DNA from 3 places in the Kocuria rhizophila DC2201 genome. Region 3 is predicted to be linked to each of the others. Evidence: predicted binding sites of a transcription regulator. Region 3 holds the regulator's gene; each other region holds the start of a gene.
What was found. The regulator HrcA, encoded in region 3, represses chaperone genes, less so after heat shock. The targets are predictions, from matches to a motif close to TTNGCACTCGNNNNNNNCGAGTGCNAA.
Positions count from the first base shown of each region.

Region 1 (9,861 bases), 1.1 Mb from region 3:
GCCCGCCATGGGCGCCTGCACCACGGGCACGGGCAGGGTGGTCAGGGGGTTGGTCATGGTGTCTCCTTACACTGGCAGGCGTGTCCGCATCCCATGATCCCCGCCAGGCCCCCGTTCCGTCCTCCTCCCCCTCCGGGAACGACGACGCCGCCCGCCCCGTCATCAAGGTCACCGGCGTGGTCCTGCGCCGCGCCTCGGACGGCTGCGTGCTGACCGTGCGCAAGCGCGGAACCAGCATGTTCATGTTCCCCGGCGGGAAACCGGAGGCGGGCGAGACCCCCGAGGAGACCGGGATCCGCGAGGTGCGCGAGGAACTGGGGATCGAGCTGTCCGCCGCGGAGCTGGAACCGGTGGGCGAGTGGCACAGCGACGCCGCCAACGAACCCGGTCACGGGCTGCACAGCCACGTGTTCATCAGCACCGTGGCGCTGACACAGACCCCGGTGCCGGCCGCGGAGATCGAGGAGCTGCGGTGGCAGCCCTTGGATGACATGGAGGACGTCGAGGACCTCGCCCCGCTGGCGCGCTGGTACGCGCTGCCGACGGTGCGGGGGACGCAGAGCTAGCTGATCCCCGGGGTGGCCCGGGTCTCGTGCGGACGCGAGATCTGGTCCGAGTTCTCCAGCATCCGCACGCGAGCCTTGCGGTTCACGATCTGAATGGCCGTGCCGACCGTGGCAAACACGGCGGTGTATGCCACGTAATACCACCCGAACTGGCGGTCCGGAACGATCAGGGTGAGGAGTGCCGCGAACCCCAGGAAGACGAAGAAGTAGAGCAGCCACGTCATAACCGTCCGCCACGCTGTGTGGGGATAGTACGGATCCGCCCTCAGGATCTCCTGCCGCCGGGGTTGGGACTCGCCCGAGTCGCCCACTGGTGCGCCTTTCGCAGACCTCCGTCCGCCATGGCGTGCCTCGAAGGCGTTCGGTTCGCTCGTGGACATCGCTGCCGCACCCGCTCGGGTCGTTCCACCGGGAATCTCCCGGCCTTCCACCGTCTCAGACAGCACAGGCCCGGACAATGACCCTTCGGCCACTCTCCCCCGCCGTGCGACCGGGGTGAGACGACGCATGGGGCCGGCCGTGCGGCGTCGTCGGCTGGACGGCGCCAGCGGCTTCGGAAGCGGCGCGCGAGAGTCGATCAGGCCGCGGGCGTATCGTCCCGCCGCGCCGCCCGGCGCACCTGCAGCGCGCCCAGGAAGCCGAGCAGGATGAACCCGGTGGCGATCACGAGAGCCCACTGGGTGGCGTGCGTGAAGCCGGTGGAGAGGGCGTCGATCACGTGCTGCGTCTCCGGCCCGAGGGGGTGCTGCTCCGCCTGCGCCTGCAGCTGCGGGATCATGCCGCCCGCGGACTGGCGGGTGGCCTCCGCGAGCTGGTCCGCCTGGGCGGCGTCGAGCCCGGTGGCGTCCAGTGCTGCGGGCAGGGTGAGGCTCATGGACACGGACAGCGCGGCGCCCGCGAACGCCGTGCCCAGCGCCGAGCCGACCTGGCGGACGGTGCTCTGCGTCGCGGAGGCCTGCCCCGACGACGCCACGGGCACGTCCCGCAGCACGGTGCCGGTCAGCTGCGCGGACGCGAGCCCCAGGCCCACGCCGTAGACCACGAGCGGCAGCGCCACGAGCCACGCGGCGGTGCCCGGGCCCATGACCAGGGCGAGCACCACCACGCCCACCACCTCGAGCCCCAGGCCGATCAGCACGGTCCCGGGCGCCCCGAACTTCGCGGCGAGGTGCCGGGCGGACGCGCCCGAGATGAACGCGCCGATGGCCATGGCCGCGAGCACCAGCCCGGACTGCATGATGTTCAGGCCCAGCACGTTGGTGAGGTACAGGGGGAGCACGAAGATGATCGCGAACTCGCCCACGGCCACCATGGCGGCGGCCAGGTTGCCCCACGAGAACGTGCGCACCTGGAAGAGACCGAGGTCCAGCAGTGCCGAGCGGCGCACCTTCGCGCGGTGGCGCTCCCACACCCCGAACAGGGCGAGCGCCACGAGCCCCACCACGAGCGCGATCGCCACGATGGACACCGGCGCCGTGGCGGGCCACACCCACCCGAAGATCGAGAAGTCCGCCGTGGGGGTGAGCCAGCCGATGGCCGGGCCCTCGATGATCGCGAACACCAGCGCGCCGAACGCAATGGCGCTGAGCATGGCACCGTCCACGTCCGCACCGCGTTCGCGCACGTCGCTGCGGGTGTTGGTGATGCTGCTCCACCCCACCACCGCGATGATCGCCGCGAGCGGCAGGTTCACCAGGAAGATCCAGTGCCACGACGCCCAGTGGGTCAGCGCGCCGCCCACCAGCGGGCCGATCGCCGCCGCGCCGGACATCACCGCGCCCCACACGCCGAACGCCGGGCCGCGGTACTTCCCGCGGAACAGCGCGTTCACCGTGGACAGCGTGGACGGCATGATGAACGCCGCACCGAGCGCCTGCACCGCGCGGGACGCGATGAGCGCCCCCGCCGTGCCGGACAGGGCCGCCAGCAGACTGCCCCCGGCGAAGACCACGAGCCCCACCATGAACATGGTCTTGCGTCCCCAGCGGTCCGCGAGCTTGCCCGTGGACAGCAGCAGCGCCGCGAGCAGCACCGCGTAGAGGCTGTTGACCCACTGCGCGTCCGTGAGGTTCAGCCCCAGGTCCTGGATGATCGCGGGCAGGGCGACCCCCACGATCGTGCCGTCCAGCACGATCATCCCGAGCCCGGCGGCGAGCGCCCCGAGGGCCACCCAGTCCCTGCGGCTCGGGGCGTCCGCGGTGGCGACGCCGCTGGGGTGCGTGTCCGTCGCTGGTGTCGATGCCATGCTCGCGCCTTCCGCAGAGGGTCCGTTCCCACCCTGGCCCCGGCCGGTGGCCGGCTGGGACGGGCGAGTGTTCTCGCGGGAAGACTATCCGCTCACCGTGTGAACGTGCAGGGACCGGTGGCGGACGTCGTGATCGTCGTGTGCCTACCGCTCACGGGAGGCGGGACGTCAGGTCCGGCGCATGACCGTGGCGGAGTCCACGGTGACGTCGCCGCACCCGGTCCCGGCGGCGTCGTCGTCCGTGAGGCCCGGGAGGGTGACGTCCCAGAACGGCGTGGGCCCCGCGATCCCCAGCTCCTGGCGCGGCACGGCGTGGGTGTCCTGGGTGGGATCGTCCACGGGGGCGCGCAGCAGGGTGGCGGTGGCCCAGCCGTGGGTGAGGAGGTAGTGGTCGCTCTCGGGTTCCTCCGGACCGGTCTCCGCGCTGTAGGTCACCGCGATGTGCTTCTCGTCCCCGCGCCCGATCTGCGCCTGGACCGCGCCGAAGCTCGCGAGCCGGGCGGGCTTGAGCCCGCGCAGCCGATCCGGGGACACGTCCGGGACGTTGACGTTGAGAATCCACTCGTCGAACGGGCGCTGCTCCCAGCGCTCCAGGGCGTAGCGGGTGACCAGCAGGGCCGTGTCCCAGTGCTGGGGGGCACCGGAGGTGATGGACACCGCGATCCCCGGAATCCCGTGGGACGCGCCCGTGAGCACCGCACCCACGGTGCCCGAGTGCAGGGTGGCCTTGCCCGTGTTCGCCCCCAGGTTCACGCCGGAGAGGATCATGTCCGGGCGCTGCCCGAAGGCGCCGTAGGAGGCCAGGAACGCGATCAGCGCGGGGGCGGCCTTCACCCCCACGCATTCCACGTCCTCGGGCATCTCCGGCGGGCTGGCGGGGACCAGGGCGATCTTCCCGTCGACCTCCTCGCCGGACAGGGACGCGCTGGCACCCGAGTACTCCTCCGCCGGCGCCGCCACCTTCACGGTGTGCCCCCGCTCCAGCGCCGCCCTCGCCAGGACCGCCAGCCCCGGGGACGAGATGCCGTCGTCGTTGGTCACCAGGATGTGCATGTGCACCATCGTGGCACGCGTCACGCACCCGGGCCAGGGCTCAGGAGATCCGGCGCACCGTGATCTGACGGGCGAACTTCTCGACGGTGGTGCGGTTGCCCGTGCCCAGTCCGCGCCGGGCCACGTTGAGCGCCCCGGCAGAGGCACCGAGCGCCACGGCGTCCACCAGGTCCAGCCCGCGCGCCAGCCCCACGGAGATCCCGGCGGTCATCGAGTCCCCGGCCCCGCGGTGGTCCAGCGGCGTGATGGACGGCGCGCAGACCTCCCGCACGGAGTCCTGCTCCACGAGCAGCGCCGGGTCCTTGGCGCGCGAGACGACGACGGCGCCCGCGCCCCGCTCCACGAGCGCCCGCCCGGCATCCACGAGGGACTCGGGGGTGTCGTCCGAGCCGAGGTCCAGGTCCCGGACCTCCTCGTGGCTGATCTTGAGCACGTCCACGTGCGCGGCCACCGCGGCCAGGGCCGGGGCGCCGCTGAGGTCCGCGACCACGGTGGTCCCGGCGTCCCGGGTGTCCCGGATGAGACGTCCGAAGAAGGAGGCCGGCACCACGTCCCCGGGCTCCGCGCCCGTGACCGTGAGGACGTCCGAGGCCAGGGCGTCCACGAACGCCGTGCCGTAGAGATCGTCCAGCTCGTGGCGGGAGAGCTCCGGCGGCGGCATGTGGGCCACGGTCTCCCGGTCCTCCCCGCGCAGGTCGTACACGTAGCCGCCGTTGCCGTACCCGTAGCGCACGGCGTTGACCTGCATGCCGAGCCCGTCCAGCATGGAACGGATCAGGGTGCCCAGCTCACCGCCGAACGGCCCGTTCACCGAGACGTCCGCACCCAGGGAACCGGCCATGCGGGCCACCCACAGCCCCTGCCCGCCCGGGTGCATGTGCACGTCCGACTCGTGGGCGCTGCGGTTGCGGTACGCGGCGGGCTCCGTGATCTCCGTGATCAGCAGCGGGGTGGGCACCAGGACGGAGAGGCGCGGTGCGGCGCCGGAACGGGTATCGGTCACGCACGAAAGCTACCGCACGCGGTCCCTGGTGAACAGCACACCGAGGTGCCACCATGGTGGGATGAATTCCACCGCACCGGTCCGCATCGTGGAGGGCCAGGCCGCCAGCGAGCACACCCTGGCGGCCCTGGGCGCGTACTTCAGCGAGCTCGACCACCGCATCGACGGCGGGTTCGACCCCGAGCTCACCGAGGTGACCGGCCCCGAGGACGTCACCCCACCCCACGGGGACTTCTTCCTGATGACCGACCTGATCACGGGCGAGGTGATCGCGTGCGGCGCGGTCCGCAGGATCGACGACGACCGCGTAGAGCTGCGCCGGATCTGGGTGGCGCCGGAGCACCGCGGCCGGGGCCACGCCCGCACCCTGGTCCGGGCGCTCGAGAACAAGGTGCGCTCCTTCGGCGCCAGCACCGCGGTGGTCTCCCTGAACCCCGAGATGACCGAGGGCATCGCAATGTTCCGCAACCGCGGCTACGAACCGGTGGAGTCCTTCCACCGGGACACCACCGCTTCGGTGTTCCTGGGGCGGGTGCTCTAGGGCGGAGGTGGCCCGTGTGGCCGCTCAAGGGCGTGACGTCCGACCCGGGGGTGGCCATAGTGGGACTCGCGAGGAGCACTAGCGCCGAGAAGTAGGCCAGGCAGTCATCCGCACGGTTCGACGAGCCTGGCTCGCGCTTTTAACAGGCGCTTGTAACAGGTCAGGTCAGCTCCACCACGTCAGCCACCAGCGGAGCGGCCAATCCAGTCCAGCGGCCACGCTTCTGGTAGCACCACGCCACGGCATCGGACACCCAGAGCAGTGTCTCTTCGTGCGCCCTGGGAAAGTCGTAGCGCGGTCGGTTCTCGGAGGACTGGAGCGCCTGCCCGATGATCTTCTTGTCGTGGGCATACGAAGACTCGTCCTTTTCCACCCACAAGTGGTCCGCGCCGCTGGCCGCAGCATCTCGCGCGAGGGCCCCCAGACACAGCGGCCTGGCTTCCTTGTCTCTGAGCCCTCGCGCCACGTACACGTTCACCACGGTGTCGAGGGCGGAGAACTCCTTCAGCAGCTTCTTGCGGCGGTCATCGCGTTCATCGGTGAAATGGATCCTCTTCTGACCAGACAGCGCCAAGGACCGAACAGCCTTTCGGGCGCGGTTCACGTCTCCGGCGGCAACCGTGCTTGCCACCACGTAGTAGCCGCCCACTTTGGACTCATCAACAAAGACGTGGGAGTAGAGCTCGTACCGGGCCCTTCGTGAAGCGTACTGCGGGGCGCGACACCGATGACTGCCGAGAAAACCCCTGGTTCGAGCTGAGGGGAGGCGGTCCCGATGCACAGGAACCGGAGTTCACGCTTCGCGTCACCTCAGTCCCGCGCCTCCCGCGTCCTCTTGTCGTTCGCCTTCCCGATGGCCTCCACCAGCTCGTCCTTGGTCATGCCCGAACGGCCCTGGACGTCCAGCTCCTGGGCGATCTCGTAGAGGTGCTCCTTGGAGGCGTTCGCGTCCACGCCGCCGGCGGTGTCCTCCTTGTTGAGCCCACCCTTTTCCGCGCTGGCGTCCGACGGGCCGTTCTCCTCCTTGGGCTCCCAGTGGCCCCCCACCTTCTCGTGGGTGTGCTTCACCGCGGCCCACGCCGTGCGGGCCGCGCGGGACTCCTCCTGGTACTTCTCCTGTGCGGAGTCGTACGCCTGCGCGAACGTGTCCTGCGCCTTCTCGTCGGAGCGGCGCAGCGTGGACGGAATCTCGTCCTGCCGCGCGCGGCCGTTCTTCTTCGCCTTCGGCACGGTGTCCTCCTTCTTGTCGGGGATGTCTCCGGTGCTTCGATTCTAGGAACGACGACGCCGCCCGCCCCACCCTTTCGGGCCCGTCACCTCCCGTGACGGCCGGGCGAGGGTCCGTGGAAGCACCGCCGCTCGCCTTGAGCATAGTCCGCTCAAGATAGGTGCCCGAACCCTTGGCACTCTGCTGGACCGAGTGCTATATTTTTTGTAGTTGAGTCAGTGGGACTCAAGAAACGTGACAGCGCCGGATCCGGACACCAGCGGCCGAGCGCTCCACGGAGGTCACGCACATGGAAGGAATGACTGTCATGGCTACTTTCGATCCGTTCACCGAGGTCCAGAACTTCGCCAACCAGGTCCTCTCCACCCGCAACGGCCTGGAGCAGATGCCCATGGACCTGTTCCGCCGGGGCTCCAACTACTACCTCGCCGCGGACCTCCCGGGCATCGACCCCACCAGCGTGGACGTGGACGTGGACGGCCAGCTGCTGACCATTCGCGCGCAGCGCCGCCTGCCCTCTGCGGAGAAGGACACCAAGTGGATCGTGCGCGAGCGCCGCAACCACTCCTTCGTCCGCCAGCTGAACCTGGGCCAGGGCATCGACACGGAGAACATCACCGCCGCGTACGACAACGGCGTGCTCACCGTGACCATCCCCGTGTCCCCCAAGTCCCAGCCGCGCAAGATCCAGGTGGCCACGGGCCAGAACCAGGACAGCGTGGTGCTGGAGAACGGCCAGCAGGAGCAGAAGACCGAGTCCTCCGAGGACTCGGAGAGCTGAGCGCCCCGGCATCACCCGGGATGCACTGAGTGAGCCACGAGGGCCCGCGGGATCTCCCGCGGGCCCTCGTGCATGCCCGACGGGGATTCCACGCACGGGGCCCCGTAGCGTCCGCCCCACCGCGTGAGGAGCCGCCGACGCGGCGTCGCGATGTCCGGTCCTCCTCCGGGACCGCCCGCGACGGCGCGCGCGGCGTCGCCCGTGGAGTGCGGCGGTGCGCGGTGGTGCGCGGCTCAGCCCGCGAAGAAGAACCGGGTGAGGTGGAAGAACACCGGTGCCGCGAAGATCAGGGAGTCCATCCGGTCCAGGATCCCGCCGTGACCCGGGATGAGGGCGCCGAAGTCCTTGATGCCGCGGTCCCGTTTGAGGCTGCTCATCACGAGCCCGCCCAGGAAGCCCAGCAGGCAGGAGACCAGGGCCAGCACCCCGGCCTGCCACGGGGTGAACGGGGTCAGCCACCACAGCGCGGCGCCCAGGGCCGTGGCGGAGAGGACCCCGCCCACGAAGCCCTCCCACGTCTTGTTGGGACTCACGGTGGGCGCGATCCGGTGCCGGCCCATGGTCTTGCCCCAGAGGTACTGCAGGACGTCCGAGCCCTGCACCACCACCGCGAGGAACAGCAGCAGTGCCCCCGCCTCCACGCCACCAGACCCCACGGCGGAACCGTCCGCCGCGGCCTTGCCGTGATGGATGGCCACGGGCAGCTGCAGCACGGCCGGGAGGTAGCTCAGGGCGTAGACGCACACCATGAGACCCCACTGGCTCAGGGCGGCCCGGTGCAGGAAGGACTCCGTGCGCCCGGACAGCGCGAGCAGCACGGGCAGGAACAGGAACGCGTACACCGGGATGAAGATGGCGAACATCCCGTACCAGTGCTCCCACACGAACCAGAAGTGCAGCGGGGCCAGGACCACCAGGATCCACGTCAGCACCCAGCGGTCCCGCTCCCCGGGCGGCAGCAGGTTGGCGAACTCCCGCAGGGCCAGCAGGGACAGGGCGAGGAACAGCAGCACCACGGCGGTCTCCCCCAGCGCCAGGCTGCCCACGAGCACCGCCACCATGATCCACCACGCGAAGACCCGCTGCCGCACGTTCAGCAGCGTGGCTCGCAGCCCCTCCGACGCCGTGCGCCGGTACATCAGCTCCGCCACGACGGTGGCCAGCACCAGGAACCCCAGCAGTCCGGAGAGGAACCACCACGTGGGCCCGCCCAGCAGTCCGATCACCATAACGGCCTACCCCTTCTCCCGCAGTTCGCGCGCCACGGCCCGCAGCCGGGTGGCCACGGTCAGCGCGCACCCCAGCACCACGAGCACGAGCGTGACCCACAGGACGGTCCCGCGCGGCCACCCCCACCACGGGTCGGTGACGCTCAGCAGGATCCCTGCCATGAGCAGCCACATGCGCCGCTGCTTGGGCAGCACCCCGCCGAACTGCTGCGCGCACCCCGCGCTCACGCCCAGGGTGCGCACGTAAGCGGTGAGCACCGCGAGGCTCCCGGCCAGCCACCCCAGGGCTGCACCGCCCGCCACGGACGACGCCGCCCAGCCGGCCCCCGCGAGCAGCGCCAGGTCCGAGATCCGGTCCGGCACCTCGTTGTAGAGCTCCCCCGTGGGGGTGCGCAGCCCGCCCTCCACGGCGAGCATCCCGTCGAACATGTTGCACAGCAGACGCAGGGGGATGCAGAGCGCGGCGAGGACGAGAGGGAGGGCGCGGGCGGCGTCGTCCGCGTGGACCGAGACCACCAGGCACCCGCAGCCCACCAGGGAGACGAGCACCGAGGCCACCGAGATGTGGTTGGGGCGCAGGCCCGCGCGCTGCAGGGCACCCGCGATGGCGGTGGCCCACCCGGCGGAACGCTGCGGGATGGGCCTGCGCAGGGGATCGGTGGTGGCCATGCGGCGTCTCCTCGGGCCGTGGGGACTGTGGATCTGCGCCAACAGTGGCATACCCGCTGGCCCGTGGTGGTTGGATGTCCACAACCGCGCCACCTCGATCCCACCGGGAGACCACCGTGCACAGCAGCACCTTTGAAGAGCCCGCACCACCTTGGCCCTCGCGCCAGGCACGGCTGACCTGCGGAGACGGGCCGCGCGCCGTCCCGGGAGCCGCCGTGACGCACCGTGCGCGCCCCCGGAGCGGAGGAGCACGGTGAGCGCGCTGCGTGACCACGCCGTGGCCGGGCTGTGGGGGTTCGCCGAGGCCACTGCGTTCTTCGTGGTCCCGGACGTGTGGCTCTCCGCGGTCGCCCTCCGGAACCTGCCCCGCGGGCTCACGGGCGCGGCGTCGGCCACGGCGGGCGCGCTGGTGGGCGGCGCCGTGGTGCACCGCTGGGGCGCGCGTGCCACCGGGGACGACTCGGCCAGGATGCTCGCCCGGATCCCCGCGGTCTCCCCCGCCATGGTCGAGCGCGTGGAGCGGGAGATGGCCGCGCGGGGGTTCAC
Region 1 covers NC_010617.1:2,542,919-2,552,779, forward strand. Annotated here, with positions in the region: gene KRH_RS10950 (NAD(P)H-dependent flavin oxidoreductase) at 1-57, opposite strand, end outside; gene KRH_RS10955 (NUDIX hydrolase) at 81-566, shown strand; gene KRH_RS12725 (hypothetical protein) at 563-790, opposite strand; gene KRH_RS10965 (MFS transporter) at 1,144-2,811, opposite strand; gene surE (5'/3'-nucleotidase SurE) at 2,980-3,864, opposite strand; gene KRH_RS10975 (1-phosphofructokinase family hexose kinase) at 3,905-4,867, opposite strand; gene KRH_RS10980 (GNAT family N-acetyltransferase) at 4,929-5,408, shown strand; gene KRH_RS10985 (hypothetical protein) at 5,569-6,057, opposite strand; gene KRH_RS10990 (ChaB family protein) at 6,219-6,638, opposite strand; gene KRH_RS10995 (Hsp20/alpha crystallin family protein) at 6,944-7,417, shown strand; gene KRH_RS11000 (phosphatidate cytidylyltransferase) at 7,651-8,646, opposite strand; gene KRH_RS11005 (CDP-alcohol phosphatidyltransferase family protein) at 8,653-9,315, opposite strand; gene KRH_RS11010 (hypothetical protein) at 9,569-9,861, shown strand, end outside.
Region 1: a site for HrcA is predicted at 6,809-6,835, ahead of KRH_RS10995 (Hsp20/alpha crystallin family protein). Genes of this name have one in related genera too.

Region 2 (9,861 bases), 730 kb from region 3:
GAGGCCGTGGGCCTCGGCGTCGTCGGGTGCGGTGGGTGGGGTCACGGCTCCATCAGACCACGGGCGGGCCCGCCCGTGCACGGAGCACCCGGACGCGCGGCACGCAGCCCCCGCGGCGGCGCCGGGACGGGCTCCGGGCGGGGCATGCGAATTACGAAGGAAACATGATGCGTAATTAGGTTAGGCTTACCTGGTGGCCGGCCGCCCGTTCCCTGACGACTCCACCAGAATGCGAGACACCCATGTCCTCCCACCGCCTGCTGCCCGGTGCGGCACTGTGCACCGCCGCCGTTCTCGCCCTCGCGGGCTGCGGCACTTCCGGGGGCTCCGCCGATCCCTCGGCCAGTGCCTCCTCGTCCACCGTGAGCATCCAGGACGACAAGGGCGAGCAGAAGGTCACCGTGCCGCCGCGCTCCGTGGTGGCCACCGACAACCGCGTGTTCGAGACCCTCGCGGACTGGGAGGTGCCGCTCAAGGCCGCCCCCAAGCGGCTGGTCCCGGACACCATCTCTTACTCCCACGACGACTCCGTGGTGGACCTCGGCTCGCACCGTGAGCCCAACCTGGAAGCAGTGGCCGGGGTGGACCCGGACCTCGTGATCAACGGCCAGCGCTTCGCGCAGCACTACGACGCCATCCACAAGCTCGTGCCGGACGCCACCGTGCTCCAACTCGACCCGCGGGAGGACCAGCCCCTCGACTCCGAGCTCAAGCGCCAGACCTCGGCACTGGGAGAGGTCTTCGGCAAGCAGGAGGACGCCGGCAAGCTCGCCGAGGCCCTCGACAAGGCCGAGCAGCGCGCCAAGGACGCCTACAGCGGCCAGTCCACCATGGGCCTGATCGTCTCGGGCGGGAACATGGGATACGTGGTGCCGAAGACCGGGCGCACCATCGGCCCGCTGTTCGAGATGGTGGGGCTCAAGCCCGCCCTCGAGACCAAGGGCTCGGACGACCACCAGGGGGACGACATCTCCGTGGAGGCCATCGCCAAGGCCAAGCCCGAGCTGCTGATCGTGATGGACCGGGACGCCGCCCTGAAGTCCCAGAAGGACTCCACCCCGGCCGCCGAGGTCATCGAGAAGTCCGAGGCGCTCAAGGACGTCCCGGCGGTGAAGAACGGCAACGTGGTGTACCTGCCCGCAGACACCTACACCAACGAGGGCATCCAGACCTACACCGAGATCCTCAACGACCTCGCGGACAAGCTGGAGCGCAACGGCAAGAGCTGACCGGGCCGCCAGGCCCCCATCCCGCGGCCCCGCGCCAGCCACGCGCGGGGCCGCGGCACGAGCACACGGAAGCACACAGGTACCCATGACCGCGACAGCCGCAGCCACCGCCCCCGCACCGAGGGCCCGCTCCGCACCCACCGGGGTGCTGCGGGACCCCTGGTTCTGGGCGGCGTCCCTCCTGGTGCTGGGGCTGCTGGCCGCCTCGGTGCTCACGGGGGTCGCGGACCTCTCCGACCCGGAGGAGGGCCGCCGGTTCCTGACCCTCACGAGGATCCCGCGCACCCTCGCCCTCGTGCTCGCCGGCGCGGCCATGGCCATGTCCGGACTGGTCATGCAGCTGCTCACGCAGAACCGCTTCGTGGAGCCCACCACCACGGGCACCACGGAGTGGGCCGGGCTGGGGCTGCTGGTCATGATGGTCGTGGCCCCGGACGCCGGGCTGAGCGCACGGATGCTGGGCTCCGTGGTCGCGGCGTTCGCGGGGACCATGGTGTTCTTCGCGGTGCTGCGCCGGATCACGCTGCGCTCCTCGCTGATCGTGCCGATCGTGGGCATCATGCTCGGCGCGGTGGTGGGCTCCGTGTCCACCTACCTGGCGCTCGTCACGGACCGGCTGCAGAACCTCGGGGTGTGGTTCGCTGGCAGCTTCACGTCCGTGCTCAAGGGCCAGTACGAGACCCTGTGGGTCGTCGCGGCCGTGGCCGTGCTGGTGTTCCTCGCCGCGGACAGGCTCACGGTGGCGGGGCTCGGCGAGGACGTCGCCACCAACGTGGGTCTGAACTACGAGCGCATCATCCTGGTGGGCACCGCGCTCGTGGCGGTGGCCACGGGCGTGGTCACCGTGGTGGTGGGCAACCTGCCGTTCCTGGGGCTGATCGTGCCCAACGTGGTCTCCCTGTTCCGCGGGGACGACCTGCGCTCCAACCTGCCGTGGGTGTGCCTGCTGGGGATCGGGCTCGTCACGGTGTGCGACCTGATCGGGCGCACGGTCATCATGCCCTTCGAGGTCCCGGTCTCGCTGATCCTGGGCGTCGTGGGAGCGGCCGTGTTCATCGTGCTGCTGCTCAGGAGCCGCCGCCATGTCTGAGCTGCGCTCCCGCCGCCCCGCCGGTTCCCCGGCCACTCCGGCCCGCGGGCGTGACGCCGCCCGGCCGTCCGACGGGGCCGCACCCGCTCCCGGGCACGTGGCCTCCGTTCCCGTAGGAGCCCGCTGCGGGCGCCGTGCGGACCGGCCCGCCGCCGGGGGCTCCCGTGCGTTCACCTTCGCCGCCCACCGGCGCCGGTACTGGCTCGTCATGGTGGCCCTGGCCCTCGCTGGTGCGCTGTTCTGCGCCGGGATCCTCACCTGGGCCAACCCGCTGCCGTTCGGCACCGCGGGGTTCTGGCGCATTGCCGGGACCCGCGCGAGCGCCGTGGTGGTGATCGCCGTGGTGGCCGTGTGCCAGGCCATGGCCACCGTGGCCTTCCAGACCGCGGCCGAGAACCGGATCGTCACCCCGTCCATCATGGGCTTCGAGTCCCTGTACGTGCTGGTGCAGACCACCGCGGTGTACGCGCTGGGCGTCGCGGGGGTCTCCGCGGTGCAGGGGCTCACGCAGTATGCCCTGCAGGTGGCCCTCATGGTCCTCTTCGCCCTGGTGCTGTATGGCCGGCTGCTGTCCGGCAAGCATGCGAACGTGCAGGTGATGCTGCTGATCGGCATCGTGCTGGGCGGCGGGCTGGGGTCACTGTCCACGTTCATGCAGCGGCTGCTGTCACCGAGCGAGTTCGACGTGCTCAGCGCCCGGCTCTTCGGCTCTGTGTCCAACGCGGACCCCGCCTACTTCCCGCTGGCGGTGCCCCTGTGCGCGGCGGGCACCGCCGCGCTGCTGCTGCGCTCCCGGAGGCTGGACGTGATGGCCGCCGGGCGGGACGTGGCCACGAACCTGGGGCTGGAGCACCGCAGGGAACTGGTGATCACCCTGTTCTGGGTCTCGGTGCTGATGGCGGTGTCCACCTCCCTGGTGGGGCCCATGACGTTCCTGGGGTTCCTGGTGGCCACCCTGGCCTATCAGTTCGCGGACACCCACGAGCACCGCTTCGTGTTCCCCATGGCGGTGCTGCTGGGCTTCGCGGTGCTCTCCGGGGCCTACTTCATCCTCAAGAACGTCTTCTACGCGGAGGGCGCGGTGTCCATCATCATCGAGCTGGTGGGCGGAACCGTGTTCCTCGTGGTGATCCTGAGAAAGGGCAGACTGTGATCCGGCTGGACGGACTGAGCAAGCAGTACGGGACGGACACCGCCATCGGGCCGGTGGACCTGGAGATCCCCGAGGGCGGCATCACGGCCCTCGTGGGACCCAACGGGGCGGGCAAGTCCACCCTGCTGACCATGATGGGCCGGCTGCTGGGCGCGGACGCCGGGACCGTGGTGGTGGGCGGCCACGACGTCACCACCACCCCGCCGCGCACGCTCGCCACCGTGGTGTCCACGCTGCGCCAGGAGAACCACTTCACGGCGCGGCTCACGGTGCGCCAGCTCGTGGGCCTGGGCCGCTTTCCGTACACGCGGGGGCGGATCAACAAGGAGGACGAGAGGATCATCTCCGAGTCCATCGAGTTCTTCGACCTGGGCCCGCTCCAGGACCGGTACCTGGACCAGCTCTCGGGCGGGCAGCGCCAGCGCGCCTACGTGGCCATGGTGCTGTGCCAGCAGACCGCCTACCTGCTGCTGGACGAGCCCCTGAACAACCTGGACATGCGCCACTCGGTGCACATGATGCAGCACCTGCGCCGCGTGGCGGACGAGCTGGGGCGCACCGTGGTGATCGTGCTGCACGACATCAACTTCGCGAGCCACTACGCGGACCGGATCTGCGCGGTCAAGGACGGGAAGGTCGTGGAGTTCGGCACGCCCGCCCGGATCATGACGGACGAGACACTCACCCGCGTCTTCGACACCCCGGTCACGTGCCACGACGGCCCCGGCGGACGGCTCGCGGTCTACTACTGAGGGTCACGACGCCGCTCCTCGCCCGGGCGCGCGAGCTCGCCCTCTCCGGGCACGGAGCGGGCCGCCCCCGCGCGGGATCCGGGCGCCGGCGCTGCGGGAACGTGCTCGCGCGACCCCGGGGACAGTGCGGCGAGGCGGTCGAGGGGACCGGGCGGCGTCGTGACGGGACGTGCCCGGAGGCCCGGTTCAGCCCACAGGGGAGTGGCGCGGGCGCGCCTTGACCGGGCGCGTCCCGCGTCCCTACAGTGCTATTAGCACTCTCCCAGGGAGGGTGCTAAAGGCCAGGCGCTCAATCGGCACCGCGACGACGGTTGGCACGCCAACTGGCCTGTGGCGCTCGCCGTCATGGGACCCCATGGCACGCGGCGGACGCACACCGTCTCACACGCCTAGAAGAAAGGGAGAGATCGTGTCGGTCTCCATCAAGCCCCTCGAGGATCGCATCGTGGTTCAGCCGCTGGCCGCTGAACAGACCACCGCCTCCGGTCTGGTCATCCCGGACACCGCCAAGGAGAAGCCCCAGGAGGGCACCGTCCTGGCCGTGGGCCCGGGCCGCGTGGACGACAAGGGCAACCGCATCCCCGTGGACGTCAACGAGGGTGACCTGGTCATCTTCTCCAAGTACGGCGGGACCGAGGTCAAGTACAACGGCGAGGAGTACCTGGTGCTCCCGGCGCGCGACGTGCTGGCCGTCATCGAGAAGTAACTTCTCCACACCCTTTTCGTACGCGGTGCCCGACCGCCCGGCAACGGGCCGCGCGGGCACCGCGTACGTCGTCTCCGCACTCTTTCCCGGTTCCCTAAGGAGCAACTCCCATGCCCAAGCAGTTGGTGTTCGACGACACCGCTCGCAAAGCGCTCGAGGCCGGCGTGAACCGCCTGGCCGACACCGTCAAGGTCACCCTCGGCCCCCGCGGCCGCAACGTGGTCCTGGACAAGAAGTGGGGCGCGCCCACCATCACCAACGACGGCGTGACCATCGCCCGTGAGGTGGAGCTCGAGGACCCGTACGAGAACCTCGGCGCTCAGCTGGCCAAGGAAGTGGCCACCAAGACCAACGACGTCGCCGGTGACGGCACCACCACCGCCACGGTGCTCGCCCAGGCCATTGTGAAGGAGGGCCTGCGCAACGTGGCCGCGGGCGCCGCCCCCAGCGACATCAAGCGCGGGGTCGAGGCCGCGGTGGCCACCGTGTCCCAGCGCCTGCTCGACAACGCCCGTCCCGTGGAGGGCAAGGACGTGGCGCACGTGGCCGCGATCTCCGCCCAGTCCGAGGAGATCGGCGAGCTGATCGCCCGCGCCTTCGAGACCGTGGGCACGGACGGCGTGATCACCATCGAGGACGGCTCCTCCACCGAGGTGGAGCTGGACGTCACCGAGGGCATGCAGTTCGACAAGGGCTACCTGTCCCCGTCCTTCATCACGGACCAGGAGCGCCAGGAGGCCGTCCTGGACGACACCTACGTGCTGCTGTTCCAGGGCAAGATCTCCGCCATCCAGGACCTCATGCCCGTGCTGGAGAAGGTGCTGCAGGCCAAGAAGCCGCTGACCATCATCGCGGAGGACGTCGAGGGCGAGGCCCTGTCCACCCTGGTGGTCAACAAGTTGCGCGGCACGCTGGACGTCGTGGCCCTCAAGGCCCCCGGCTTCGGCGACCGCCGCAAGGCGATCATGCAGGACCTCGCGGTGCTCACGGACGCCACCGTGATCACCCCGGAGCTCGGCATCTCCCTGGAGGGCGTGGAGCTCTCCCAGCTGGGCCGCGCCCGCCGCATCACGGTGACCAAGAACCAGACCACGCTCGTGGACGGTGCCGGGTCCTCGGACGCCGTGGCCGAGCGCGTGGCCGAGATCCGCTCCGAGATCGCCCGCACGGACTCCGAGTGGGACCGCGAGAAGCTGCAGGAGCGCCTCGCGCGCCTGGCCGGCGGCATCTCCGTGATCAAGGTCGGCGCCGCCACCGAGGTGGAGCAGAAGGAGCGCAAGCACCGCATCGAGGACGCCGTGTCCTCCACGCGTGCCGCGCTCGAGGAGGGCATCGTGGCCGGCGGCGGTTCCGCGCTGGTCCACGCCTCCGCGTCCCTCAACGGCACGGACCTCGGCCTCGAGGGCGACGCCGCCACGGCCGTCAACATCGTCCGCCGCGCCCTGACCCAGCCCCTGCGCTGGATCGCGGAGAACGCGGGCCAGGACGGCAACGTGGTGGCCTCCCGCGTGGCCGAGATGGAGCCGGGCAATGGCTACAACGCACTGACCGGCGAGTACGAGAACCTGCTCTCGGCGGGCATCATCGACCCCGTGAAGGTCACCCGTTCCGCCCTGCAGAACGCGGCGTCCATCGCGGCCCTGGTGCTCACCACCGAGACCCTGGTGGCCGAGAAGAAGGACCAGGACGAGGACTGATCCCGGTCCCGCGCTCCCGTGGGTGCCCTGCCCGCTCCGGCGGGGGCGCCCCGGGCTGAGCGGGTGAACGCAACGGCGGTCCACTCCCGAGGGAGTGGGCCGCCGTTGCCGTGCCCGGGATCGTTCGGGCCGTCGGGCGTTCTCCCGGGCGCACCGCGCGCCGGGCCAGGGACGGCGAGAGGGCCCGCTCCACACGGAGCGGGCCGCTGCGCTGCCCGCGGCGGGGGTGCCACGCCACGCGGCTCCCGCACGAGCGGCGTCGTCCGGGGTGCCCGGGCACAAGGCCGTACGGGGGAGACCCACGAGCAGTGCCCGGGTTGGCCCCGCTTGCGCGCCTGGCATAGCCTGACGCGATGCGCTTCCCCCCACCCCCGCTTTTGCATCCCGAGAAGACCCCGCCCTGGGACACCCGAGGTCCGGGCGTCGGCACCGCGGCGAGCTCGACCCCCTCCGAGCGCGTGGCGCGGTACTCGGGGTTCCGCCCCGAGGTACAGGGCCTGCGCGCGGTGGCGGTGCTGCTCGTGGTGGTCTACCACGTGTTCGTGGGGCGGGTCTCCGGCGGGGTGGACATCTTCCTGTTCATCTCCGCGTTCTTCATGACCCTCTCCTTCGTGCGCAAGATCGAGGGTGGGCGGCCGCTCGGGCTGGGCCGGTACTGGCTGCACACGTTCAAGCGGCTGCTGCCGCTGGCCACCCTGGTGATCCTGGGGACGTTCTTGCTGCTGTGGCTGTTCTACCCGGTGGCGGACGCGGCGTCCTTCCGCTCCCAGGGCGTGGCGTCGATCCTGTACGTGGAGAACTGGTCGCTCGCTTTCAACGCCGTGGACTACTACGCGGCGGACCACTCCAGCGCCTCCCCGTTCCAGCACTTCTGGTCGCTGTCGGTCCAGGGGCAGGTGTTCCTGGCGTGGCCGCTCATCTTCGCGCTCGCGTGGCTCGTCAAGAGGCGTACCGGGCGTAGCAGCGTGCCCGTGCTCGCGGGGTGTTTCGGGGCGGTCTTCGTCATCTCACTGGCGTTCTCGGTGATCACCACCCACACTCAGCAGGCGTTCGCGTACTTCGACACCCGCGCGCGGCTGTGGGAGTTCGCACTGGGGTCCCTCGTGGCCCTGGCCATCCCGTACCTGCGGCCGAGCCGCTGGCTCCGGGTGCTCCTGGGCTGGGTGGGCTTCGTGAGCATGGTGTCCGTGGGCCTCCTCGTGGACGTCCGGGGCGCCTTCCCGGGGTGGATCGCGTTGTGGCCGCTGCTCTCGGCTGCCGCGATCATCGTGGCAGGACAGTCCGGTTCGCCGATCGGTTTCGACCGGTTCCTCTCGTGGGCACCGGTGGTGCGCATGGGCGACGCCGCCTACGCCCTCTACCTCGTGCACTGGCCGCTGCTGATCACCTACCTGGTCGTCCGGGAACGTCCCGTCGCCGGGCCCCGCTCGGGCATGGTCATCGTCGTGGTCTCGCTGCTGCTCGCCCTGCTGCTCACCCGTCTCGTGGAAACTCCCCTGAAGAACTGGGCGTGGCCCGAGGCGAAGAACTGGCGGCTGGGCCTGGTGATCGCGGTGTGCATGGGCCTGGTGCTGACAGTGGCGGGATCCTGGGCCGCGGCGGCGCACCACCGGGAGGCGAAGCTCGAGGCGCAGGCGGAGCTCAACAATCCCGGGGCACGCGTGCTGGAGCCCGGTTTCGAGTTCGAGGGGGATCCCAACGCACCCGTGCTGCCAGCGTCAATGGCGGACCAGTGGGTGGGACTGCCGCAGTCCTGCCGCGGCCCGCTGAAGGCCGACAACGCGGTGGCGCAGGACTTCTGCCACCAGACACGCGCCGTGGAGAACCCCACCAAGGTGGTGGCCGTGGTGGGCAACTCCCACATGGAGCAGTACATGGGTGCGGTGATCCCGGTGGCCGAGGAGGAGAACTGGCAGCTGGTCTCGGTGCTCCAGCCCGGGTGCGGGCTGGGCGTCGAGGGGCAGAGTCCGCAGTGCCGCAAGGGCAACGAGGCCGTGCTCGAATACCTGGACCAGCTGCAGCCGGACGCCGTGCTCACCACCTCCACCCGCGCCGAGCTCATGGACGGGGGCGCCGAGCACGTGGTCGACGGCCTGGGGCCCGTGGTCCGGCGCCTCACGGACCACGGCGCCACGGTGGTGGGCCTGCGGGACAACCCGCGCCTGGGCCACGACCCCACCCGGTGCGTCGCGGAGAAGGGCCGCGAGGACCCCTCCTGCACCACTGTGAAGGACGAGGTGCTCGCGGCGGAGAACCCCGCCCGGTCGCTGGAGTCCATCTCGGGCTACAGGGGCATCGACCCGACGCCCCTGATCTGCCCGCAGGGCGTGTGCGCTCCCGTGATCGGCAACCTGAACGTGTGGCTGGACTCCCACCACCTCACGTGGGACTACGCGCGCAGCATGGCGCCGCTGCTGCGGGAGGACCTCGTGGCGGCCGTGGAGCAGCTGGGGTGAGACGGGCTGGGCAGCGCGGCAGCGGCGTCGTCGTCCGGGGTGCCGCGGGGTGGGCGCCCGACGCCGGGAGGGCGTGCGTGGCCCGTAGACTGGGGGCGACATTCTCGCGTGGAAGGGACTACCCGTGTCTGACAACGTGCCCACGGCACTCATGGACGATCCGTTCGGCTTCACCGGACTGACCTACGACGACGTCCTGCTGCTGCCCGGCAACACGGACGTGATCCCCTCGGAGGCGTCCACCAAAACCCGGCTCTCGCGCCGGATCACGCTGCAGGCCCCCGTGCTCTCCGCCGCCATGGACACCGTGACCGAGTCCGCGATGGCCATCTCCATGGCCCGCCAGGGCGGCATGGGCGTGATCCACCGCAACCTGTCCATCCAGGACCAGGCGGACCACGTGGACCGCGTCAAGCGCAGCGAGTCCGGGATGATCACCAACCCGGTGACGGTGTCCCCGGACGCCACCCTGGCGGAGCTGGACCGGCTGTGCGGCTACTACAAGGTCTCCGGGCTGCCCGTGGTGGACGAGGACCAGCGGCTGCTGGGAATCATCACCAACCGCGACACCCGCTACCTGCCCGAGAGCGACTTCGACACCCGCCTGGTGCGCGACGTGATGACCCCCATGCCGCTGGTCACGGGCAAGGTGGGGATGGGCAAGGACGAGGCCCACGCGCTGCTCGCCCAGCACAAGATCGAGAAGCTGCCGCTGGTGGACGAGCAGGACCGGCTGACCGGGCTGATCACCGTCAAGGACTTCACCAAGGCGGAGCAG
Region 2 covers NC_010617.1:727,435-737,295, forward strand. Annotated here, with positions in the region: gene KRH_RS03245 (class I SAM-dependent methyltransferase) at 1-45, opposite strand, end outside; gene KRH_RS03250 (siderophore ABC transporter substrate-binding protein) at 243-1,229, shown strand; gene KRH_RS03255 (ABC transporter permease) at 1,315-2,319, shown strand; gene KRH_RS03260 (iron chelate uptake ABC transporter family permease subunit) at 2,417-3,472, shown strand; gene KRH_RS03265 (iron ABC transporter ATP-binding protein) at 3,469-4,224, shown strand; gene groES (co-chaperone GroES) at 4,634-4,930, shown strand; gene groL (chaperonin GroEL) at 5,041-6,627, shown strand; gene KRH_RS03280 (acyltransferase family protein) at 6,981-9,083, shown strand; gene guaB (IMP dehydrogenase) at 9,235-9,861, shown strand, end outside.
Region 2: a site for HrcA is predicted at 4,476-4,502, ahead of groES (co-chaperone GroES). Genes of this name have one in related genera too.

Region 3 (9,861 bases):
GGTGAGCGTGGACTTGCCCACGTTGGGGCGGCCCACGAACACGGCGAAGCCGGCCCGGAAGTCCTGCGCGTGCTCGGAAGGGTCCTGAGTCATGGGGTGTCCTCGGTGGTGCGGTCGGTGCGGGTGGCCGGGAGCGGGGTGCGGCTCACGACATGGTCTCCACGGGGGCGTCCCGGCCCAGGAACTCCTCCAGCAGGCCCCGCTGGGCGGCGAACATCCGCGCGCGCTCGTGCTCCTCGGCGTGGTCGTGGCCCAGCAGGTGGAGCAGGGAATGGGCGGTGAGCAGGCACAGCTCGTCCTGCGTGCTGTGCCCTGCGGCGGCCGCCTGGCGCGCGGCCACGGGCGGGCAGAGCACCACGTCCCCGAGCACCCCCAGGGAAGGCCTCTCGGGCGTGCCCTCGCGCAGCTCGTCCATGGGGAAGGACATCACGTCCGTGGCACCGGGCAAGTCCAGCCACTGCTCGTGCAGCTGCGTCATGCGCTCCTCGTCCACCACGGCGATGCTCACCTCGGTGTCCGGGTGCAGGTGCCAGCGCTCGAAGGCCAGCGCCACGAGCGCCGAGAGCTGCTCGGTGTCCACCGCGCGGTAGGCGTCCGGCAGCTGGACGAGCTCCTCGGGGCCCCCCCACGGCAGGTCAAAGGCCACGCTCACCGGAGGCTTCCCTCGGCGTCCGACGTGCGCTCCCCCGCCCCGTGCGGCGCCCGGGCCGCCCGGCGGTCCTCCTTGCGGCGCGAGCGCTCCACGCGGTGCCTGTTGGTGGTGTCGAACTGGTCGTACGCGGCCACGATCTCGCCCACGAGCTCGTGGCGCACCACGTCCGCCGCGGTCAGTTCGCAGAAGGCGATGTCGTCGATCCCGCCCAGCACGTGCTGGACCTGGCGCAGCCCGGACTTCGTGGCCCCGGGCAGGTCCACCTGGGTGACGTCCCCGGTGACCACGATCCGGGAGCCGAAGCCCAGGCGCGTGAGGAACATCTTCATCTGCTCCGGGGTGGTGTTCTGGGCCTCGTCCAGGATCACGAAGGCGTCGTTGAGGGTGCGTCCGCGCATGTACGCCAGGGGCGCCACCTCGATGCTGCCCGCCTCCATGAGCCGCGGGATGGACTCGGGGTCCATCATGTCGTGCAGCGCGTCGTAGAGCGGGCGCAGGTACGGGTCGATCTTGTCGTTGAGGGACCCCGGCAGGAACCCGAGCCGCTCGCCGGCCTCCACCGCGGGACGGGTGAGGATGATCCGGTTGACCTCCTTGGCCTGCAGCGCGCGCACGGCCTTGGCCATGGCCAGGTAGGTCTTGCCGGTGCCCGCCGGGCCGATGCCGAAGACCACCGTGTGCTCGTCGATGGCGTCCACGTACGTCTTCTGGTTGACCGTCTTGGGGCGGATGGTCTTGCCCCGCGTGGAGAGGATGCTCGAGGACAGCGCGCCGGAGGGCCGCATGTCCTGGGCATCGCGCATCATGCGGGCCACGCGCAGCACGGTGCGCTCGGTGATCTCGGTGCCGCGCAGCGCCATGGCCAGCAGCTCCTCGAGCAGCGACGCCGCCAGACGGGTGTCCACGACCGGCCCCTCGAGCGCGACGTCGAGGTCCCGCACGGTCATGCGCACGGCCGGGAACTGCTGCTCGAGCAGCCGCAGGGTGGAGTCGGAGTGGCCCAGGGCGCGGACGGCGGTGTCCCGGTCCGGCAGGTGGACGCTCACGCGGGTGGTCTCACGGGGTGCAGTAGTCAGGGTGTCGGTCCCCTCGAGTCGTTCGGTCATCCCTCCCAGCCTATCCGTTCCGGGCCGGGCCGGGGTGTCGGGTTGCAATCAGGTAACGGTCGTCCCGCACGGGCCCCAGGGTTGGCGAGCACACGTTTCCACTGGGTAGGTTGTGGTGCCTGGCCTGTCCACCGCACGGTCGCGCACACCGCGTCCCACGGGACCGCATTGCTGCAAGTACTGCCCGCGCCGCTCCGGCTGCCCACCACTGGGCCCGCGTGTGCGAGGGCCGGGGCGCACGAGGGGCGCGCCAGGAACCACTGCACGAGACTCGAGCACGAGGGGGAAGGAGCACGCATGAGCACTGCCGACCGCGCACCGCGCCGCACGCTGCACCGTGCCCTCACGCGTGCCACCACCGTGGCGCTCGCGGGTTCGCTCGCCGTGGGGCTGTGCTCGTGCGGCAACGCCGCGGACCGCCCGGACAACAACTCTGCGGCCGCTCCTGGGATCGGCTCGGCCCCCCTGGCCACGGACAACTCCGTGGACGGTGTGGCCACCGAGCAGGCCCCCGTGTACTGGGTGGGCACCGGGGACCAGGCCGGCTACCTCTTCCGCGAGTTCCGCACTCCGGAGACCACGGACGTGGCGGATCCGGTGGCGCGCGCCGCCATCACGGTCACGGCCTCCTCCCCGTCCGATCCCGACTACCGCACCCTGTGGACCGCGGTGGACAGCGTGGGCACGTCCGTGTCCCCGAGCGGAACGGTCACCGTGGACCTTCCCGCCGCCGCGGTCGCCGCGCAGCTATCGGAAGAGGACGCGCGGATGGCGCTGCAGCAGATGGTGTACACCGTCTCGGCGGCGGCCGTGACCGCGGGTCTGCTGGACGCCTCGACGGCCAAGGAGGTCCGCATCCTGGTGGACGGGCGCACCGGCTACCGGGCGTTCGGCTCCGTAGACCTCAACGACCCCCTCACCCGCGATCCCGCGGTGGCCGCGCCCATCTGGCTCGTCGACCCGCAGACCGGCGCGGACCCGGGCAGCCCCGTCACGGTGTTCGCGCGCGTCCTGCCGTCGGTGCACAACGTGCGCTGGGAGATCGTCTCGGGCGAGCGCCGGGTCAAGGGGGACTCCGTCAAGGCGGCCAGCCCGGGCACGGATCCCACCGTGGGCACCGAGCTGCGCACCACCGTGGACCTCGCCCCCGGGAAGTACACGTTCCGGGTGGTCGGCACCGACGACCACGGGACCACCCTGACCGACGACCACGAGGTCACGGTCTCCTCGGGCCGCTGATCCCCGCGCCAGCGGGAACGAGGCCATCGAGGTGTCCTCGCCCAACGAGGTCACGCGTTGATCCCGGCGCCCGCGGGAACGAGGTGACCGGGCGGCGTCGTCAGCGCGCGGCACCGGGAGCGCGCCCGTTCGGCGCCGCGTCCCGTCGAGGATCACGAGGCCGCCCGCTCGCCGCGGTGCCCCGCGGCGGCTTCAGCTGCGGCCGCGCACCAGACCCCTCGATCCGAGAGACGGGCACAGTCAGGCGCGGCCCAGGAACCCGGGCCGGCCGGACCTGGCACGTTCGCCCGTGGTGAGGTCAGTCCCAGAAGCCGAGCACGGCGTTGAGCGCCGCGAGGGCCGCCGGTCCGGCGCTCGAAGAGCGCATCACCGTGGTGCCCAGCCGCACCGGCCGGGCACCGGCCCCCTGCAGCGCGGCCAGCTCACCGTCCGAGATGCCGCCCTCGGGTCCCACGACCACGGCGATCCGCTCGCGGTCCCGCCACGCGGCGGCGTGGGCGGTGGACCAGGGGGTCGCGACGCTCTCGTGCAGCACGAGCCACAGCGTCTCCGGCTCCGCCCGCACGAGCTCGGCGAGACCCGCGGTGTCCACCCACGGGGCCAGCTCGGGCCAGTGGGCGCGCCGGGACTGCTTGGCGGCTGACGCGAGGGTGGCCTCCCACTTGGCCATGGTCTTGGCAGCGCGCTCCGCGCGCAGCCGCACGATGCTGCGCTCGGCCTGCCACGCCACCACGCGGTCCACCCCGAGCTCGGTGGCGGACTCGACGGCCTGCAGGTCCCGGTCACCCTTGGCGAGGGCCTGCACGAGGGTGAGGGAGGGCGCGGTGACCGGCTCCCGGGTGACGGAGTCCACGGCCACCGTCATCCGGTCCCGCTCCCCCGCCGTGAACATGCAGCCCGCGCGGGTGCCCCTGCCGTCGACGAGGTCGAGGGGCTCACCGGCCCGCAGCCGGCGCACGGTCACCGCGTGCCGGGCCTCCGGGCCCGTGACCTCCAGGGTCCCGCCCGGGGCCGCCGCAGCGAGCTCCGGGGCGGGGACGTGGAAGACCGGGTTCGTCACTGCTCGTTGAACCGGCCGCGCAGCCGGGAGAAGAACCCGCCGGAGTGGGAGGTGCTCACCGTGGTGCCGTCCGCGGAGTCCTCGTCGCGCAGCTCGGCGAGACGCTGCATCAGCTCACGCTGCTCACCGGTGAGGTTGCGGGGCGTCTCCACCTCGAAGTGCACCTGCAGGTCCCCGCGGCCCTTGCCGCGCAGGTGGGTCACGCCGAGGTGGTCCAGGGTGACCGTGGCCCCGGACTGGGTCCCGGGCTCGACCGAGACGGTGCGCGTGCCGTCGAAGGTCTCCAGGGTCACCGTGGTGCCCAGGGCCGCGGCGGTCATGGGGATGCGCAGCCGCGCGTGGAGGTCGTCCCCCTCGCGGTGGAACGTGGGGTCCGGGTCCACCTTCAGCTCCACGAAGAGGTCCCCGTTGGGGCCACCGGCGGTGCCTGCCTCGCCCTGCCCGCCCAGCCGGATCCGGTTGCCGGACTGGATGCCGGCCGGGATCTTCACGCTCAGCGGCCGGCGGTCCCGCACTCGGCCCTCGCCGTAGCACTCGTGGCACGGGTGCTCCACCACGGTGCCGAAGCCGTTGCACTGCGAGCACGGGGCCTGCGTGGTCACCATGCCCAGGATGGACTGGCGCTGGTACTGCATGTGGCCGGAGCCGTGGCACATGCTGCACGTGGTGGGGCTGGTGCCGGGCTGGCAGCAGGAGCCGTTGCACGTGGGGCACACCACGGCGGTGTCCACCGTGATGTCCTTCTCCACACCGAACACGGCGTCCTTGAGCGAGACCCGCACGTTGATCAGTGCGTCCTGGCCCTGCTGGGTGCGGGAGCGGGGGCCGCGCTGGCCACCGGCGCCGGCGCCCTGGAAGAAGGTCTCGAAGATGTCCGAGAAGCCGAAGCCGGTACCGGGGAAGCCCCCGCCGAATCCGGTGTCCGTGCCGTTCTCGTTGCCCGTGGCGTCGTACACACGGCGCTTCTCGGGATCCGAGAGGACGTCGTTGGCGTGAGAGACGCGCTTGAACTCCTCCGCGGCCTCCGGGGAGGGGTTCACGTCCGGGTGGAGCGAGCGGGCCTTCTTGCGGTAGGCGCGCTTGATCTCTTCGGCGCTGGCGTCACGGCTCACGCCGAGGGTTTCGTAGTGGTCGCTCACGATGTCGTCGCTTCTGCTTTCGTCGGGTCTGTGGTCTGTGGTTCGTACGGTCTGCGCGCGGGCGCGTCAGTCCCCGAGGTTCCGGGACAGGTAGCGGGCCACCGCGCGCACGGCGGCCATGGTGGTGGGGTAGTCCATGCGGGTGGGCCCCACCACGCCCACCTTGGAGGCGGCGTGCGGACCGTAGCCGGTGGCCACCACGGAGGCTTCTGCCAGCGGGTCGTCGCACTCCTCGGAGCCGATGCGCACCGCCACCCCGCGCTCGTCCTGCTGCATCGCGGACAACAACCGCAGCATGGTGACTTGTTCCTCCAGCGCCTCCAGCACCGGGGAGATGCTCTGGGGGAAGTCCCCGCTGAAGCGGGCCAGGTTGGCGGTGCCGGCCATCACCAGCCGGTGCTCGTCCGACGCCGCCGCGAGCACCGCCAGTGCCTCGCTCACCCGGTCCCCGGCGTGCCGCAACGCCTCGGGCAGCTCCTCGGCCAGTCCGGCCACACGGCCGGGCACGGTCTCCAGGGTGCTGCCGAGAACGCGCGCGAGCACGCGGGCCCGCAGCTCGAGCAGCTGCACCTCGTCCAGGGGCTCGGCGAGCTCCACCGCACGCTGGGCCACCCGCCCGGACGTGGGGATGAGGATGACCAGCACGGTGCCGGCACCCACGTCCACGAGCTCCACGTGGCGCACGGTGATCCCGGCGCGCACGGGGTACTGGATCACGGCCGCCTGGTGCGTGAGCTGGGCGAGCAGCCGCACGGTGCGCTCCATGACGTCGTCGAGGTCGTGGGCGCCCTCTAGGAACACCTGGATGGCCCGGCGCTGGGCACCCGTGAGGGGCTGCAGCGCGGCGATCTGGTCCACGAACACGCGGTACCCCCGGTCCGTGGGGATCCGCCCGGAGCTCGTGTGCGGAGCCACGATCAGCCCGGCCTCCTCGAGGGCAGCCATGTCGTTGCGCACGGTGGCGGAGGACACCGGAAGCCGGTGGCGCTCCACGAGGGCCTTGGAGCCCACCGGTTCCCGCGAGTGGACGTAGTCCTCCACGATCGCCCGCAGGATCTGCACCCGGCGCGGGTTCTCCATGCTCCTCACCTCCCGTGGCTCGTGGGTCGGCGGGTCCGTGCCCGCCGTGGCCGACCACTAATTTTGGCACTCATCCGCGCACAGTGCTAATCCCGGTGCCCGCCACGGGCCGGGCAGGGCCCCGGGTTTTGGTACGCTCGCCGCTGATCCAGCCACCGGCACGAGGAGCAGACCGTGAACGCACCCGGGTGGGGCTGGGGCCCCCAGGACCTCAGCAGCCCCGAGGTCTCCCGCACCGGCCCGTCGTCCCGGGAGCTGCCGGTGGAGCGGGACATGGTGCTCGAGGACGTCGAGACCGGGTGGGTGGGCGCCGTCGTGAGCGTGGAGACCATCGGCGGGATGCGCGTGGTGGGCCTTGAGGACCGCCACGGGCGCGTCAAGACCTTCCCCCTGGGCCCGGGCTTCCTGCTCGACGGCGAACCGGTTCGCCTCACTCCCCCGGCCACGACGCCCGCCCCCGCCGCCAGGCGCATCACCCGCTCCGGGTCCGTGGCCGTGGAGAACCTGCGCGCCTCGGTCGCCAAGGAGTCCCGCGTGTGGGTCGAGGGGTACCACGACGCCGAGCTGGTCGCCAAGGTGTGGGGCCACGACCTCGCCGTGGAGGGGATCGTGGTGGAACCGCTGCACGGCATCGACGACCTCCCCGGGGCCATCCGGGACTTCGCCCCGGGCCCGCAGCGGCGCCTCGGGATCCTCGTGGACCACCTGGTGCCCGGGTCCAAGGAGTCCCGCATCGCGCAGCAGGCCATGCGCGTGCCCGGAGCGGTGGACAACGTGCTGATCCTCGGGCACCCCTACGTGGACATCTGGCAGGCCGTGAAGCCCTCCGCCCTCGGGATCCCCGCGTGGCCTGTGATCCCGCGCGGCGTGGACTGGAAGACCGGCATGGCCAAGGCGCTCGGACTGCCCCACCGCACGCCGCAGGACGTGGGACGGGCCTGGCAGCAGATCCTCACGCGCGTGGACAGCTACGCGGACCTGGAGCCCGCCCTGCTGGGGCGCGTGGAGGAGCTCATCGACTTCCTCACGGCGCAGGCCGGTCCCGCCATGTGATGTGCGCCGTGGCACGGGGCGGGGCCGCGCCGGTAGGATGGCCGGACCAGACCCCCGCATCCACGTCTGGACCGGCCACCGCCCCTGAAAGGGACACCCACTCGTGACTGACGTTGCCCCCGCGCGCCCCGCATCCTCCGGCTCCACCGCTCCCGCCCCGTTCGACTCCGTGGCCGCCGTCGCGCAGCCCCTGGACGTGGACCAGGACCGGCAGTGGGCCACGCTCGCGCACCTGGGCGGCGTGGTGGGCGTACTCCCCAGCTACGTGATCCACCGCGTGTTCAAGGACCGCGGCCCGTTCACCGCCCAGGAGTCCCGGGAGGCCGCGAACTACACGCTGCTGCCCAGCATCATCGTCCTGGCCGGGATCGTGCTGTCCCTGGTTCCCGTGGTCGGGGGCGTCTTCTCCGTCATCGCGGCCCTCACGTGGCTCGCACTGGCCGTCACCTCGGTGCGCGCCGGGATCAAGGTCAACCGCGGTGAGCCGCACCAGTACCGGTACAACACCCACCTCTACGACACGCTCTCCGCCCGACGCGGCTGAGGCGCCCGCGGAGGCGCACCCGACGGCCCGCACTCGGCGACGACGCCCCGGGTCAGTGCCTCCGCACTGCCCGCCGCCCCGCGGCGCTCACCAGTCCAGCAGCCGCCGCGTCACGGCGTCGGCCATGAGGCGCCCGGCGTCCGTGAGCACGGCGGTGCCCGCCAGCGCGGCGGGGCCGTCCAGCCAGCCGTCCGCGATCAGTCCGGCCACGGCGCGGCGACCTTCCGGGCGTAGGGAGGCCACCGGGAGGCCCTCGCTGATCCGGATGCCGAGCATCACGTGCTCCACGTACTGGGTGTCCGCGTCCAGCGTCTCGCGCCCCACCGCGGGTGAGACCCCCGCGCGGACCCTGTTCGTGTAGGGCAGAGGGTGCTTGAGGTTCCACCAGCGCACCCCGTCCACGTGGGAGTGGGCCCCGGGCCCGATGCCCCACCAGTCCTGGTTGCGCCAGTAGGCGATGTTGTGCGCGCTGCGGTTCTGCTGCGCGGTGCGACCGTGCGCGTCCCGCGACCAGTTGGACACCTCGTACCAGGCGAACCCGGCATCGCGCAGCATCCGGTCCGCCAGGGTGTACTTGTCCGCCTGGTCGTCCGGATCCACCTCGGGCACCTCGCCGCGGCGGATCTGGGCGGCCAGCTTGGTGCCGTCCTCGATGATCAGCGAGTACGCGGAGACGTGGTCCGGCTCCATGGCCAGGACCGCTTCCACGGAGGTCTCCCAGTCCCGCAGGCTCTCCCCCGGCGTGCCGTGGATCAGGTCCACGCTCGTGCCCAGCCCGCGCTCCTTGGCCCAGCCGACGGCGCGCGGCACGTTCGCGGGGGTGTGCGTGCGTTCCAGCACCGCCAGCACGTGCGGCACCGCGGACTGCATCCCGAAGGACACGCGGGTCACCCCGGCCGCGGCGAGGACGTCGAAGGTCTCCTGCGTGACGGAGTCCGGGTTCGCCTCGACCGTGACCTCCGCGCCCGGTGCCAGCCCGAAGCTCTCCCTGGCCTGGTGCAGCATGGCGGCGAGTTCCCGCGCCGGCAGCAGCGTGGGGGTGCCGCCGCCGAAGAACACGCTGTGCAGCGGCCGCGGCGGTGACCCGGCGGCGTCGAGCACCGAGCGGGCGAAGCGGACCTCCGCGGCGGCGTCGGCGTGGTAGTCCGCACGGGAGACGCCGTCACCGAGCTGCTCCATGGTGTACGTGTTGAAGTCGCAGTACCCGCAGCGCACGGCGCAGAACGGGACGTGGACGTACAGGCTCAGGGTGCGCTCCGAGGCGCGGGCCACCGCACCGGCGGGCAGCGCACCGTCCTCCGGAGCCGGATCACCTTCCGGTTGCGCGGGCACTACTTCTTCTTGTCCTTGCCGTTGTCCTCGTCCGAGGACAGCGCGGCCACGAAGGCCTCCTGGGGGACCTCCACGCGGCCCACCATCTTCATGCGCTTCTTGCCCTCCTTCTGCTTCTCGAGCAGCTTGCGCTTGCGGGAGATGTCGCCGCCGTAGCACTTGGAGAGCACGTCCTTGCGGATCGCGCGGATGTTCTCCCGCGCGATGATCCGGGAACCGATCGCGGCCTGGATGGGCACCTCGTACTGCTGGCGCGGGATGAGCTTCTGCAGCTTGCCCGTCATCAGCACGCCGTACGAGTACGCCTTGTCCTTGTGGGTGATCGCGCTGAACGCGTCCACCTGCTCGCCCTGCAGCAGGATGTCCACCTTCACGAGGTCCGCGGCCTGCTCGCCGTCCGCCTTCCAGTCCAGGGACGCGTACCCCCGGGTCTTGGACTTGAGCTGGTCGAAGAAGTCGAACACGATCTCCGCGAGCGGCAGTCGGTAGCGCAGCTCCACGCGGTCCTCCGAGAGGTAGTCCATGCCCTTCATCTCGCCGCGCTTGGACTGGGAGAGCTCCATGACGGCGCCGATGAACTCGGAGGGCACGAGGATGGTGGCCGAGACCATGGGCTCGCGGATCTCCAGGATCCGGCCCTCGGGGAACTCGGAGGG
Region 3 covers NC_010617.1:1,455,056-1,464,916, forward strand. Annotated here, with positions in the region: gene KRH_RS06345 (GTPase Era) at 1-93, opposite strand, end outside; gene ybeY (rRNA maturation RNase YbeY) at 146-652, opposite strand; gene KRH_RS06355 (PhoH family protein) at 649-1,758, opposite strand; gene KRH_RS06360 (GerMN domain-containing protein) at 2,056-2,997, shown strand; gene KRH_RS06365 (16S rRNA (uracil(1498)-N(3))-methyltransferase) at 3,296-4,057, opposite strand; gene dnaJ (molecular chaperone DnaJ) at 4,054-5,196, opposite strand; gene hrcA (heat-inducible transcriptional repressor HrcA) at 5,263-6,276, opposite strand; gene KRH_RS06380 (DUF3097 family protein) at 6,451-7,329, shown strand; gene KRH_RS06385 (DUF4870 domain-containing protein) at 7,433-7,873, shown strand; gene hemW (radical SAM family heme chaperone HemW) at 7,961-9,205, opposite strand; gene lepA (translation elongation factor 4) at 9,205-9,861, opposite strand, start outside.